Regions from separate parts of the Staphylococcus schleiferi genome, predicted to be linked through region 1. Evidence: riboswitches for the same ligand, from Rfam matches in the RefSeq annotation. Region 1 holds a riboswitch; each other region holds the start of a gene.
What was found. A riboswitch is a leader RNA that binds a small molecule or an ion and turns the genes downstream of it on or off. The one in region 1 is predicted to bind thiamine pyrophosphate.

Region 1 (3,582 bases):
AGAATCCCGTACGGTGTAAGTCTTAAGACGAATGTAACGATAGCCATTACAAGTGAATAGACTGCGTCGATACCGCGTTTAAGTGTGTGACCATTTTCAGGTTGTTTACGTGTCACGCGTAAAAAGGCAAAGCCGACAAAAGCGGCAAAGATTACGACAGCAATTGTAGATGTCGCACGTTGCCCCGTAAAGTCTAAAAATGGGTTAGATGGGATTAACTCTAAAATTTGAGCAGGTAATGTCGTTGCCGTTAATTCTTTAGCCTGACTTGCAATTTCAGAGCTACGTGCATTCTCAGCGTGACCGAGGTCAATGCTAGAAGCATCTAAATTAAAGACGACTGCATAAATAATACCGATAATTGCTGCGATTGCTACTGTTCCAATAAGGAAAGCAAAAATCAATCCGCCCATTTTAGCAAACTTTTCACCAATATCGATTTTCGTAAAAGCAGCAACAATTGAAACAAAGATTAATGGGATAACAATCATTTGCAAGAGGGCAATGTAACCATCACCCACTAAGCCAACCCACTCTGTCGTTTTTGATGTGACTTTGCTATCAACACCATAAATGAGGTGGAGTAGAAGGCCTAATAAGATCCCTAAACCAAGTGCAGTAAAGACACGTTTAGGGAATTTAACATGTTTTTTCGTCATGAACCAAAGTCCAATAAGAGCGAAAATAAAAATAATTAAATTAACAATAGTTAAAAACACAGACATATCAAAATACGCTTCCTTCTTAATTCCGACTTATACAATAGGATAATAGGAAAAAAGTATAAAATCAAGCTTTATTTTTTATCTGAGCAATTTTGGGTGAAAAGGGGGTGAGCTGTTCTTTCGCTTTAGCATGGCCGTCAATCAATTTTGCCATCAACGTACCTGCTATAGGTGAGAGTAAAATACCATTTCGATAATGCCCTGTGGATACATAAAGATGGTCTTCAACTTCTCCCATAATTGGCTCTTGGTTAGGTGTGATAGGTCGAATGCCCGTCCATGTTTTGATTACATGATGATTTTTGAGTTGCGGAATCATAGACAAGCTCTCTTGATCTAACCATGACAAGTTGTTCGCATCATTTTCAATACTCCAGCTATCGAAGTCTGATGTCGCACCAATTAAGAAACGATTAGGCAATTTGGGTACGATGTAACAACCATTCATATTAAAAATGGTTTCCTTCAACCCTTTATAACAAGAGGCAATCAGCTTAACGTCACCTTTAACTGGTTGAGTAGGTAATTGGATATGGAGTTGTTGGAGTAAAGTCCCCGACCAAGCGCCCGCAGCAATAATCAGTTCATCTGCTGAAAAGTTGCCTTTAGAGGTAATGACTGTATAACCATTGTGATGACGTTCAACTTTTAAGACTTCGGTCTGTGTCATGAGTTCAATATAGTCGCGCTTTATAACGGAAGCAATTAATGCTTTCGTATAGGTGTTTGCGTTAATTTGACCATCATCTTGGATTTTAAAAGCAGCACTTTGATTAGGATCGAGTTTGGGGAAACGTTGTTTTAGAGCGTATTTTGAGAGTTGTTTAATCGTGTGATCTTGGCTGTGTAAAAATTGGAATTGCGCTTCTACTGCTTGGATATCTTGTTTTTGAGAAGCCACTTTAATTAAACCGTATTTTTGATATTCAATATTAATTCCAGTCTCTTGTTCGAGGTCAGCTGCAACTTCAGGCATCATTGCACGACTTTCCATAGCGAGGTGATACAGTGGATTGGCTTCAAAAAACTCGTTCTGTGCACCAAGCATGCCTCCCGCAGCGTAAGATGCATTCATTCTTGGGGTATAACGATCGATAATCCGAATATGCCGGTTTTGAGAGGACAGCTGTCTTGCAATGGATAAACCCATAACGCCGGCACCAATAATAATTGTTTGTTTCATAAAAAAGCCTCCTGCATGAAAGGATGCAGGAGGAACACGTATATGATTGAAAAATGATGATTGAATCATCATTAAAAAGAGTTGAACTAAGTTCATTGTCATCATACGCTTTCCTTCGTTGGTTCTAACCACCTCAGGTTCAAAGAGTTAAGATAAATTCTTTCTCAGCTCGCCTCGAGCACCCCTAGCATATAAATTTTTATTTGATTTCATTTATTATTGTAACTTTCATATTTGAAATATGCAAGATACGCAAAGGTTGGATGGCTTTAACCACCGAATAAACGTTGGAAGAAGCCTTTCTTTTCACTGTTTTGAATCGATTGCACAAGTGCTTGTTGCTCTTTAGTTTGAGTCTCGATGCTTTGTTGCGTTTGACTCCATTGTTCACTTTGTTCTTTTTGTGCGGCTGTCAGTGATTCCAGAGACTTACTATTCGATTCAAGTTGTTGGTTTAATTGGGTATGTAACGCTTTTAATTCTTCTTGTTGTTGATGAACTTGGCTGACCATCTGACCTAACATTTGACGTTCTTCACGCATTTTGTTGATTTCATTGCGTAATTCATTGATAAGTTGTGGCACTTGTTGATCGCTCGGTAAGTGCTGTTTGTCTTCTTTGACGATAACTTGTAGAAAGTCTTTTTCTTGTTCTAATTCTTCAAAAGCAAGATCATAACTATTTGTACGTGCAACACGTTCTGTTATCTCTTGGAATAATTCAATATCTTCTTCTTTAAAATCAGTCGCTTCTCGACCACGGTATTCGGTTTTATTTAAATGGTAACCACGTTCTTCAAGATGCTGTACGATTTTACGTACTTGCTTTTCACTTAAGCCTGATCTTTGGGCAAATTCTTTTGTCAGCATATATCATTAGATCCTTTCTCTTCTTTTTAGACGTACGGAAGTGTGCGTTCAGTGACCCGTCAGTCTGCCTCTCTCATTATTTTAACGGCTTTAAGCATTGATTTCAAGGTCTTATGGGCGATGTTCTTTGCGTAAACCCATTTTAACAAGTAATGGATAAATGATACTTCGTGGTATTTGATTCGCATAAACATATTTTAAAATGTAGCAGGATTTAACACTTGTACCAAAAATATCCTTAGTTAAAGGAATATTGCCTTTCACATATAAATCTAAAGGGATGGGCTTACCGTTACGATCTAATGAAGGTTGTAAGTATGTAATTTCAGTTTGCTTTTCGTAACCGTTATCTACTAAAAAGTGACGACGGAAGTTAATTTTTTTTGCTGTTTCTTCATCAACATCGTTAGATTCAAATGTAGATTCAAACATAAAGAAATTAACATCTCGACCGTGAAGATGGTTAGATATACGATTCAACTCATACTCAATCTGTTCTAAAGTCGTTTTCAAGCAGGCCTCACAATCTTGACTATGTTGTGCAAGAAGATAAACAATAAAGCCGACATTTGTCGTCGCTTCATAGTGGGCTGTCGCCAAGCTTACAATGGCGTCGTCCTCAATACCAACAATAAATACAAAGTCGTGTTGGGTTTTATCTGTTTTGAGTGAACGCGCAAAAACAGACGCATCTTCTGTTACTAGATGGTCTAATTTATTTTTATAGAATGCTATTGCTGGCTCATACCAACGATCATGCGTAGATTTAATATGTACAAAGTTCATGTTACGTCACCTCTTTTAA
Region 2 (3,582 bases), 680 kb from region 1:
CAATAGACAAGCCAAAATAACTGATTGTCATTGTTCGAAAAGAGAGGTGAAGGCCTCTGACTAAACTTTCAGTACTTATTTTGACGAAACCAAACGAAAATAAAACGTGCTTCCCATGGCCATAAAAAATCATAAAAAGAGATGAAGTCAGCGCAAAAAATGTCGCAATAAGCGAAAAGGTTAAAACAACTTTCCATTTAGTTCCACTAACAAGCCACATAAATATAAACATGATTGTGGCGAGGTAAATCATAAAATCAAAATTATGAATAAAAATGATGAAAAAGAATAACGCGATGCCTAAAAATAGCTTCGTTACAATGTTCACTTGATCCATAAACGTATTACGTATTTTCCATGACTCTATCATTCACGCACCACCTCGACTTCATGTAATTGTTTGCCTCTAACTTCTAAACGACTTGATGGATAACGTTGAATAATATGTGGGTCATGGGTTACCATTAAAATCGTTTGTCCTTGAGCGACACGTTTTTGAAACAATTCAATAAGTTTAAATGTATTGTGACTATCCAAACCAAATGTAGGCTCATCTAAGAGAATGATATCCGCTTCAGTACTTAAAGCTGTTGCCACGCTTAAACGTCTTTTCTGTCCCATTGAGAGTTCAAAAGGATGTTGCTGTGAGACATGCTCTAAATCAAGAAGTGCGAGCATCTCAGACGTGCGAGATTTGGCATTTTTAGAATCCATATGGTGGTAATTAATATAGATTTCATCGTATACACTATTTTGAATAAATTGTAGCTCCGGATTTTGATAAACCAGATACATGTGTTGCGCAGCATCTTTAATTTTAGTGAGTTTTTTGCCATTAAAAGTCATCTTGCCTTTATAACGAATCAACTGCATAATCGATTCTAATAGCGTCGTTTTGCCTGTACCATTTTTCCCAGTTAAAGTTATCCATTCTCCAGAACGAATGGTCAAGTCTTCAACTTCATATAAAGTTTGACGATTTCTTTGGACAGCCCCTTGATGAAACGCCAATTCAAATAATGATGCCTGCTCAGAAAAGGGAGCTTTTTGTGGTTCAGGGGCATGCGACCATGCTTTAGGGTGCCATACGCCATATTCAGTGAGTAGAGATTCATAATTTTTCATAATATCGCTTGGTGTCCCTTGTTGAATGATTTCACCCTGATGATTCATTAAAATGACACGATCAACATGGTCCCAAATATGTGCCACTTTATGTTCAACAATTAATACCGTTTGGTCTTGCCATAGCGTTTTCAACAAGGTCCATAAATTTTCAGTAGCTTCTGTATCAAGCATTGCTGTGGGCTCATCTAAAAACAAAGTATCTGCACGTTGTAATAAAGTGCCAGCAATGGCTAGCTTCTGTTTCATCCCACCGCTAAGATGATGGATCAATTGTTTAGGATTAATATCAAGGCCCACTTGTTTTAAAGCCCATTGAATTTTTGCATCCATTTCATGACGGGGGACTTGCTGATTTTCTAAAATGAAAGCAAGCTCTTCATTCACTTGTGGCATGCAAAATTGTGAATCAGGATCTTGAAAAATAACACCTGAGTGCTCAGCAATTTGCAGTTCATCATATTTCATAGGTAAATCAATTAAATTCGGTACGATACCACTTAATACATTGAGTAATGTACTTTTACCTGAACCTGAAGGGCCAAGTAAAAGTACTTTTTCTTTATCTTTTATTTCAATATCGATACCATCAAAAATTTTATAGGGTGCGCTTGGATATTTTAAGCGTAAATTTTTAACTTTTAACACAATGAAGCCACCTTACAATGTATCGTAATCATCTTTAGATGCAGGTCGAAATAGTTTAGTGACACCGGTCTGATCCAGGGCTTTGACTAAGATATAAGGAAATACACCCGCTAGAACTGCACCACTGATAACACGGAATGAAATAAGTAAAATAAGATTCCATGTGGCAACTTCATTTAAGTAACCATAGTACCAGTCAATCGGTAAACTAATGATTGCAGCTGCCATACCTGCAAGAACAGCTACCATTAATGCACGAGATTTATATCTGAAAATAGCAAATACAATCTCACAAGCAAGACCTTGTAGCAATGCATAAATAATCGTAGGAATATCAAAACGTCCCATGAGAATCGTTTCCCCAGCTCCTGCAGCAAATTCAGCTAAAAGTGCAATCCCCATTTTTGGAATGATAAGATATGCAACGACAGCGGCACTAAACCACATACCATACAAAAGTTGATCTAAATGTAATCCTAAAGGTTGAACTGTATTATTCACAATCCACCATAAATTATAAATCACTGCAAAAATGACTGAAACCAATACAGTGACCAGAATATCTGATAATGTTAAGCCTTTCTTCATCTGTATACCTCCCAAAATTAAAAAAATACGCATATCTCTTACACTAGAGACAGACGTATGCTGTGATAATTTATATGGGATACAAGTCATCTTAATTGAAGCATGTGCTTTTCTCCTATAACAAGGCGTATCCATTATAAATGAAACACTTTCCTACGCTAGTATCATCTAGTTCAGGTTCAAAGGGTTCGAGGCTTATCCTCATCTCAGCTTTCACACCCCTAGTGCGTGCGTATTTAATTGTTAATGTCAATGTACACCTAGCCCATTCAAAAGTCAACACTCTTCAACATTCTTTTTAATGGCGAGATGGCCGACAATTTCAATACTATGCTTTGAATGATATGCCTAATGAGATGTCTGTCAAACACAAAAGAAGGGATTAGAACATGTTAACGTTCAATCCCTTGTTAAACTTCTATAAATGCACAGCATTCAAATAAAAAGGTCGCATTATTCAAAAGTTTTTTGAATATCGTCTTTTGTTTTTTCAGCGCCTTCTTTAGCATCTTCTTTTTTATCTTTTAATTCTTGCTCTTTATCTTTTGCTTGTTCTGCAGCTTTTTTAATATCTTTTTCAGACATTTAAAACGCCTCCCTTTCGTTTAAAGCTATAATAATACATAACCCATATTGAAAAACGCTAAACATAATTGTTTCAAACAAGATTTTAAAGGATGTATATCAATGCGTGTTTTGGCTGCGATGAGGGGGAGATGAGACATCCAAGGGGTTTGATATTTTAAACTTATGTATTGAAAAGTGCTTTTCTTTTCAGATCATTTGAGTCGTATTGATGAAGCGGTGCTAAAATTTGAATGATATACGAAGGTTAGTTTGTCATTTTAAGCATGAGTGAAATGGTTAAGGTGCTGACTATCTTTTGGTATACTAAACCAATCAAGTATTTTTTGAAGTTTTCAATTGTATATACGTGGATGCTTGCTGTACGCAATAGTGGGGAAATCGAGTTAAAATTTTGATGCGATATAAGTATTGAAAATTCTCATTCTAAAGACTGAATTTGATTAATTTTACAGACAGGTATTCATAGTTCGTATATAATAACTTTGAGGTGAGAGGATGTCTTTGTTTAACAAATACACCGAGGTCATTTATAGCTATATTATCGGTGCACTGTCAATTTTATTAAGTGTGATTATTTTTATAAATATTCCACTCATTCATGAGTTAAAGGATGGCAAGCACCATATTTCTAAG
Region 3 (3,582 bases), 400 kb from region 1:
TTGGACATCGTGTGCCCAAGCGATTTCAGTCAATTCACCTAGCGTCTTTAATTCCGCGATTTGACTTTCATCGTTCGCATCATAAATAGAGCCTGGTCTTAAGCCATCCCCTAAAGAAACAGCGATATCGTATTGGTTTAAAATCTGACAAATCTCATCAAAATGTGTATATAAAAAGCTTTCTTCATGATGTGCGAGACACCATTGTGCCATAATTGAGCCTCCACGAGAAACGATTCCCGTTAAACGATTTACAGTTAATGGGATATAACGTAATAATACACCTGCGTGAATCGTAAAGTAGTCTACACCTTGTTCAGCTTGCTCAATTAAAGTATCTCGATACACTTCCCACGTTAAATCTTCTGCAATGCCATTTACCTTTTCTAACGCTTGATAAATCGGCACTGTTCCAACCGGCACCGGAGAGTTACGAATCAAATATTCACGTGTTGCATGAATATTTTTACCTGTCGATAAATCCATAATCGTATCTGCACCCCAATGTGTTGCCCACACGAGCTTTTCAATTTCTGCTTCAATAGAAGAAGATACTGCAGAGTTCCCTATGTTGGCATTAATTTTAACTTGGAAATTTTTACCAATAATCATCGGTTCAGACTCTGGATGATTAACATTATTTGGGATAATCGCCCGCCCTTTAGCAATTTCATCTCTTACAAATTCTGGACTGACATTTTCACGACAAGCAACAAATTTCATCTCTTTCGTAATTATCCCTTTTTTAGCATAATGCATTTGGGTAACTTGATGGCCTGCTTTGGCTCTTCTAGGTTGATATTGAAAAGGATGTGTCACTAAATTTTGATGCGACGCTGACTTAAAACCATTATCAATCGATTGCACACGACGTCCTTGATAATGTTCAACATCATGACGCGCTTCAATCCAGTTGTCACGCAATGCAGGAATTCCTTTCGTAACATCGACTTCGTAATGATCGTCATGGTAAGGGCCTGCTGTATCATACACCACGATTGGATCATTATGAAGTACTTCCGTGTCCATGATTGTGTCAGATAACTGAATTTTACGGAAGGGGACGTGGATATCAGGGTCGACACCTTCCTTGTAAATACGCTGACTTGCCGGAAAATTTTTCTTCAATTCAATTTGTTCTTGTTTCATTCCCTTTGCCTCCTAATTCATGCTCGAGGCCTTTAATTCAACTGAAAACCAAAGAAAATGCGCACTCTAGAAAAGCTGAGTGCGCATTAAAGAAACGAATATATTATGAAGTGGCAGGCGTCCTGAGATGGCTCGTTTCATTATGAAAGACTAAACCAAAATAGACAGCGTTTCAAAAAACCACTTTATCTTTTAAATCATTTCGTTTGCTTCCCTACGCTAGTATAATCTAGATCAGGTTCAAAGGGTTGAGGCTTGCACCTCTTTCAGCTCATTAAAGCACCCCTAGCAAGTTCATATTTAAGTTTTGCAAATTTATCGTAACACTAAAAATGTAATATGACAATTCATCTTAGAAAAATTGCTGTTTCTAGTATGCATTTCGTTACACCGATTGGTTTATAAACAAAGCTCAAATTATAAAATCGGTGAGACTAATTTAGCAATCGATTGTTTAAATTTAACCCAATTTGACCGGTTTTCATACCGTTCAGGTGTTAATTGTTTAGAGACTTTTAAATCTTCTTTAAATGCAGAAATCAATGATTCAGCAATATCTTGATTGTAAATCAACGCGTTCACTTCAAAGTTCAATTTAAAGCTTCGCGCATCCATATTAGCAGAGCCGACTGACGCCACTTCTCCATCGATAACCATCATTTTGGAATGAATAAAACCATTTTCGTACGTATAGACATTGACACCTTCATACATTAACAATGCGACCGTTGTCAATGTCGCCAAATGAACGAAAGGTTGGTCTGGTTTATTCGGAATCATTAGATGAATATCGACACCTGATTTTGCAGCAATTCTCAAAGCATTGACGAAGCCCACATCAGGGACAAAGTAAGGCGACTGCATATAAATAGTTGATTTCGCATTCATAATCATTTTTAAATACGCAAATTCGAGTTGTGGCCAATCTCTGTTCGGTCCACTCAGACCTAATTGCATAGCAACTTGGCCATCTTTACGCGCATTTTCTGGGAAATAACGTTCACTATAATCAAGTTGATATTCATCAGCAATTTGTGAGTTCCAATCGTGAATGAAACCAAGTTGTAACGCGTCCACACCATCACCTTGTATGCGTAGATGCGTATCACGCCAGTAACCCATCTTTTCATCTAAACCTAAATATTCATCCCCTACATTAAAGCCCCCCACATAACCGATATCGCCATCGATGACTACGTTTTTGCGGTGATTCCGATTATTGACACGAAAGTTAACGAAAGGAATAATTTTCGCGTGGAAAAACGCTTCAACCTCTACACCCGCTTCAGTTAAATCTTTTAATTTTGATTTTCTTAACTGTTTTGAACCTACCGCATCATAGAGAAGTTTAACTTCAAGCCCTTCCTTCGCTTTATCTTTTAATATTTCAAGAACAGACTTACCAAGACCATCTAGATTCAAAATATAGAATTCCATGTGTATAGAGGTTTTGGCTGCTTTTAAATCTTGCTTCATCTTTTCAAAAAGTGCATGTCCATCAGTAAATGTCTTCACATGGTTATTTTCACTCAAAAAACTCACTTCACGTGTCAACATCATTTCCACTAAATCAGATTGCTTTTCTACAACAGGATTTTCTGTTTTAAAGGTGCGATCAATGAATTGTTGCTTTTGATTTTTGACACGCGTTCGCGCATCCTCGATTTCTTTTCCTTGTTCATGACGCGAGCTTTTCAATCTTACCGCTCGACCGAAAAACAAATACAGCAAGAAACCGAATATCGGCATAATAAATAGTAACAACAGCCAAGCCCATGTCGCTGTTGCTTCACGCCGATCCCGTTCCAAAAAGATAATAAACAATGCTAAAACAACATTTATCAGAAAAAAAATACCTGATACAATTCTGTATATCATGTTGACATTCGGATCAAATATGAGTTGCAATGGTGGCTCCCCCTTATCTATTTTTGAATGTCATCATTATAACGCAATTATTAGTTTTAAGCATTTAACTGAGCAATGAATAAATTAAATCAAACAAAACATGGCGAAAATTTTTCCATTTTCAATTCATTTGGGATAAACTAAAAGAAATCATCAAAGGAGGTTTTATAATGAGCTATATTGATTATATTCCGTCTAAAGATGGGACAAAGCTTTATGCTAAAATCACACGCGCAGAAAGACTTTTTGATTTTGAACTACCAGATGATGAAACGCTTGATGAACAAATTAATGTCATTATTGTTCACGGCTTAGCTGAACATTTAGACCGTTATGATAAAATTACTGACTTTTTAGTTTCAAATTCTATCAATGTTATTCGTTATGATCAACGTGGACATGGACGCTCTGAAGGTAAAAAAACACACTATGATCATAAAGATCAAATTATAGAAGACTTAGATGCAGTTGTTCAATATGTTAAAGACAACTTCGGTAATAAAATATACTTAATCGGTCACAGCA
Region 4 (3,582 bases), 870 kb from region 1:
AATTAAAAATTAAATATAATGGCATAATGAATGTCCAATATAAAAAAGTAGATGTCTGGGTCGTGAACAACTTGAATCAAGTACAACCTAGACATCTACTTTTATTTGAAGAAACGTCGATATTCCTCTTGTTTAAATATATTTGAGATGTTTTATTCAATTTAATATTTCTGATACGTTTAATTTTTACGAAAAGTTGTTGTCAAAAATGATTAATTTCACACTATTGCCGTTCGTCTTTTAAACGTGGTTTTGATTGCATCATACGGTTAAATGTTGTGATTAACTCATCACCTTCAAGACCTTCATTCACTAATTGCTCAAGTAAACTTTCCGCGTACACTTGGCGCAATGTATAGATGTGACATTCAAATACGACAGAGATAGACTCTTTTAAAGGTGTAATATGTTTAATTGTGGCATCAAATAACGCAGGATCGTTAGAAGGGCGTGTAATGACGACACGAATATCTAATAACTTTTCTTCTGCCATATACTGTTCCATTTGTTCTTGATGCACATCAGAAATGACAATTTCCAACAACCAACCTGTTCCACTATTTTCTTTATTAATAATAACGCCATCAATCAGTTCATATTCTGTCACAGTACTGTTTTCAGAAACGATTTGGAAGCGGACAGCCTTAAATGTTTTCATTCAACCAACCCCTTAAAAGATTAAAGAACTTTTCGAAAAAATGGATTCATCGCTTATTATAACTCAAAAAGTAAAAAAATTCTTTACCTGCTTGAACTTTTAAAGGAGGTTGCATGGTTGTTTTTAATTTTTTGAACATTGTTTTATTGTGATAAACCGACTATATTACGGATATAGGAGGTGAGCTCAATTAACCAATTTCAAGCAATCGGTTGTATTAATCGTCCGCCACAGTATTATGAAAATGAAAACAGTCACTTGATAACTTTTACAGCCAAAGTCACACGTAACTATTTAAGTCGCAACCAGCGACCCATGTATGACTTTTTGAACTGCAAAGCATATGGAGAAGTGGCAATTCAAATTAAAGAAGCTTTCAAAGAAGACATCATTGTAGCAATCAGCGGACAAATTCAAACAAGACGTTTTTTTCATAATGATGAAAAACGTTATGCTACGGAACTTCTCGTTACACAATTTTATCCCTTTATTCCCTCGCAAATGAAATCAACATGTGAAAACCTAACAAGCCAAACACAAATTTAAATATCTATGATTTATCACCCACTATGCTTTCAAAATCAACCTTCTCAAATTATATTTCCCCTTACAAAATATAATCGAATTTACCTCACACAATCATTTAACTGATCTTATTCATTTACCTTCAAAAACATTCCCAACTATTATTTTTGAATGGGAGTGGGACAGAAATCTATAGATTTCGTCGTCCCACCCCGGCAAAGATGACTAGGGCTGAGGCGAGCTAGAAGAGCGAAAGCGCAGCCCAGACATCGACTGCGCTCTATAAATGAAAAGAATACATACATAAAGGTATTAAATATTGGAACAACAGTTTCATACTAATAATTGGTAAATCGAATCATTAAAATAGAATATTCAGAATAAAAGTCGACTCTAATTGAAATTAAACAGTCTTTTTGATACATTAAGTATAAATAAATAAGACTACTAGGGGCGCCTTATGGCTGAGATGAATGGCAATTCAGACCCTTCGAACCTGATTTGGTTGATACCAACGTAGGGAAGTAGCGGTATAACATCATTCACCATGGTATGTTATCAAGGCTGCTTTTCTTAGTGGTCTTTTTTCATATCAAAGGAGAATACAAAATGACATTTTCTGAACAGTTAATGCAAGAGGCAGAGCCAATTATTGAGCAAATTTATAATGATGATTTTATTCAAGGTTTACTTACAGGGCAAATTCCTAAAGCAGCAGTTAAGCATTATTTACGTGCAGACGCTCGCTATTTAAATGAGTTTGCGAAAATATACGCGTTGTTAATACCTAAAGTCAATTCAAAAGAAGAAATACAATTTTTGACCGAACAAATACAATTTGCAAGCTCAGGAGAAGTGGAACCGCATCATATTTTAGCTGATTTTGTAGGTGAAGATTATCAATCGATAATCGCTGAGGGTGAATGGTATCCCTCTGCCGATCATTACATTAAACATATGTATTACAATGCTTTTGCATTTGATAATGTGGCATATACGATTGCCGCTATGGCGCCATGCCCATATGTTTATCAACAACTTGGTAAACGTGCAATGGCACAGTACGATTTTTCAAATTCAAACCCATTGAAATCATGGTTTGCATTTTATGCACAAGAAATGGACACTTTAATGTCATACATTCAACGATGGTTAGATGATTATGCAGAAACGAGTTCTACTCAAGTTCAAAAAACTTTACGACAAAACTTTCTACAAAGTACGATTCATGAACGCCGTTTCTTTAATATGTCATATCAATTAGAACAATGGGAATTTGGAGGGTAAAAAATGGAAAAACCAAAAATAGCTTTAACAATTGCAGGTACGGATCCTAGTGGTGGCGCAGGTGCAATGGCAGATTTGAAATCTTTTCATTCCTGTGGTGTTTATGGCATGGCAGCAATTACAAGTATTGTAGCGCAAAACTCTTTAGGTGTTCAGCATATTCATAATTTAGATGCTGCATGGCTTGAAGAACAATTAGAAAGTGTATTTAATGATGAAAAACCGCATGCTTTAAAAACGGGTATGATACCTACACCGGAAATGATGGAAGTCATCGAAAACTATTTGAAAAAGATTGATATTCCTTATGTCATAGATCCCGTAATGGTTGCCAAAAGTGGAGATTCATTAATGGACCAAAGTGTACGTCAGAGTTTAAAAGAATCATTATTACCTTATGCAGATGTTGCAACACCTAATCTTCCTGAAGCTGAAGAAATCGTGGAAATGACCATTGATAGTGAAGAAAAAATTCTTCGTGCCGGTCAATATTTTATTCAAGAAATTGGCTCAAAAGGTGTCATTATTAAAGGTGGCCATTTAGAAGGCGATGCGATTGACCATTTATTTACTAAAGAAGGTCATTATGAATTTAAAAGTGAACGTTTCCCAACACAACACACACATGGAACAGGTTGTACTTTTTCGGCAGTTATTACAGCAGAATTAGCAAAAGGAAAGTCAGTTTTCGATGCAGTAGCTAAAGCGAAAAAATATATTTCGTTAGCAATTCAACATACCCCTGAAATAGGAAAAGGGCGTGGCCCGGTGAACCATTTTGCATATGAAAAAATCAATGGGTGGGATTAATATGAATTTTTTATTAAAGTTAAGAGCACAACATCCTTTAGTTGTTTGTTACACCAATGATGTTGTTAAAAACTTTACGGCTAACGGTTTGATTAGTGTCGGTGCAAGCCCTGCAATGAGTGAAGCACCGGAAGAAGCAGATGATTTTTTTAATGTAGCGCAAGCATTATTAATTAATATTGGGACATTGACAAAGCAACGCGGTGAAGACATGCTAAAAATCGCAAAAACAGCCAATAAAAAAGGCGTGCCTGTTGTGTTTGATCCAGTTGCAGTGGGCGCATCTCAATTTAGAAAAGATT

Region 2: it holds a riboswitch for thiamine pyrophosphate, as region 1 does, so the genes downstream of both, MUA40_RS08380 (ECF transporter S component) here and thiO (glycine oxidase ThiO) in region 1, are expected to answer to the same signal.
Region 3: it holds a riboswitch for thiamine pyrophosphate, as region 1 does, so the genes downstream of both, thiC (phosphomethylpyrimidine synthase ThiC) here and thiO (glycine oxidase ThiO) in region 1, are expected to answer to the same signal.
Region 4: it holds a riboswitch for thiamine pyrophosphate, as region 1 does, so the genes downstream of both, tenA (thiaminase II) here and thiO (glycine oxidase ThiO) in region 1, are expected to answer to the same signal.

What each region holds. Positions count from the first base shown of each region.
Region 1 covers NZ_CP094712.1:2,470,876-2,474,457, reverse strand. Annotated here, with positions in the region: gene MUA40_RS11795 (L-cystine transporter) at 1-725, opposite strand, end outside; gene thiO (glycine oxidase ThiO) at 790-1,908, opposite strand; TPP riboswitch at 2,002-2,104, opposite strand; gene MUA40_RS11785 (DNA-binding protein) at 2,178-2,777, opposite strand; gene MUA40_RS11780 (hypothetical protein) at 2,889-3,563, opposite strand.
Region 2 covers NZ_CP094712.1:1,789,690-1,793,271, reverse strand. Annotated here, with positions in the region: gene MUA40_RS08390 (energy-coupling factor transporter transmembrane component T family protein) at 1-370, opposite strand, end outside; gene MUA40_RS08385 (ABC transporter ATP-binding protein) at 367-1,773, opposite strand; gene MUA40_RS08380 (ECF transporter S component) at 1,786-2,361, opposite strand; TPP riboswitch at 2,495-2,594, opposite strand; gene graF (glycopeptide resistance-associated protein GraF) at 2,815-2,946, opposite strand; gene auxA (lipoteichoic acid stability factor AuxA) at 3,445-3,582, shown strand, end outside.
Region 3 covers NZ_CP094712.1:354,517-358,098, reverse strand. Annotated here, with positions in the region: gene thiC (phosphomethylpyrimidine synthase ThiC) at 1-1,149, opposite strand, end outside; TPP riboswitch at 1,344-1,446, opposite strand; gene cls (cardiolipin synthase) at 1,567-3,057, opposite strand; gene MUA40_RS01450 (alpha/beta hydrolase) at 3,228-3,582, shown strand, end outside.
Region 4 covers NZ_CP094712.1:820,231-823,812, forward strand. Annotated here, with positions in the region: gene fabZ (3-hydroxyacyl-ACP dehydratase FabZ) at 1-2, shown strand, start outside; gene MUA40_RS03670 (YwpF-like family protein) at 224-658, opposite strand; gene MUA40_RS03675 (single-stranded DNA-binding protein) at 839-1,204, shown strand; TPP riboswitch at 1,623-1,723, shown strand; gene tenA (thiaminase II) at 1,793-2,470, shown strand; gene thiD (bifunctional hydroxymethylpyrimidine kinase/phosphomethylpyrimidine kinase) at 2,474-3,280, shown strand; gene thiM (hydroxyethylthiazole kinase) at 3,282-3,582, shown strand, end outside.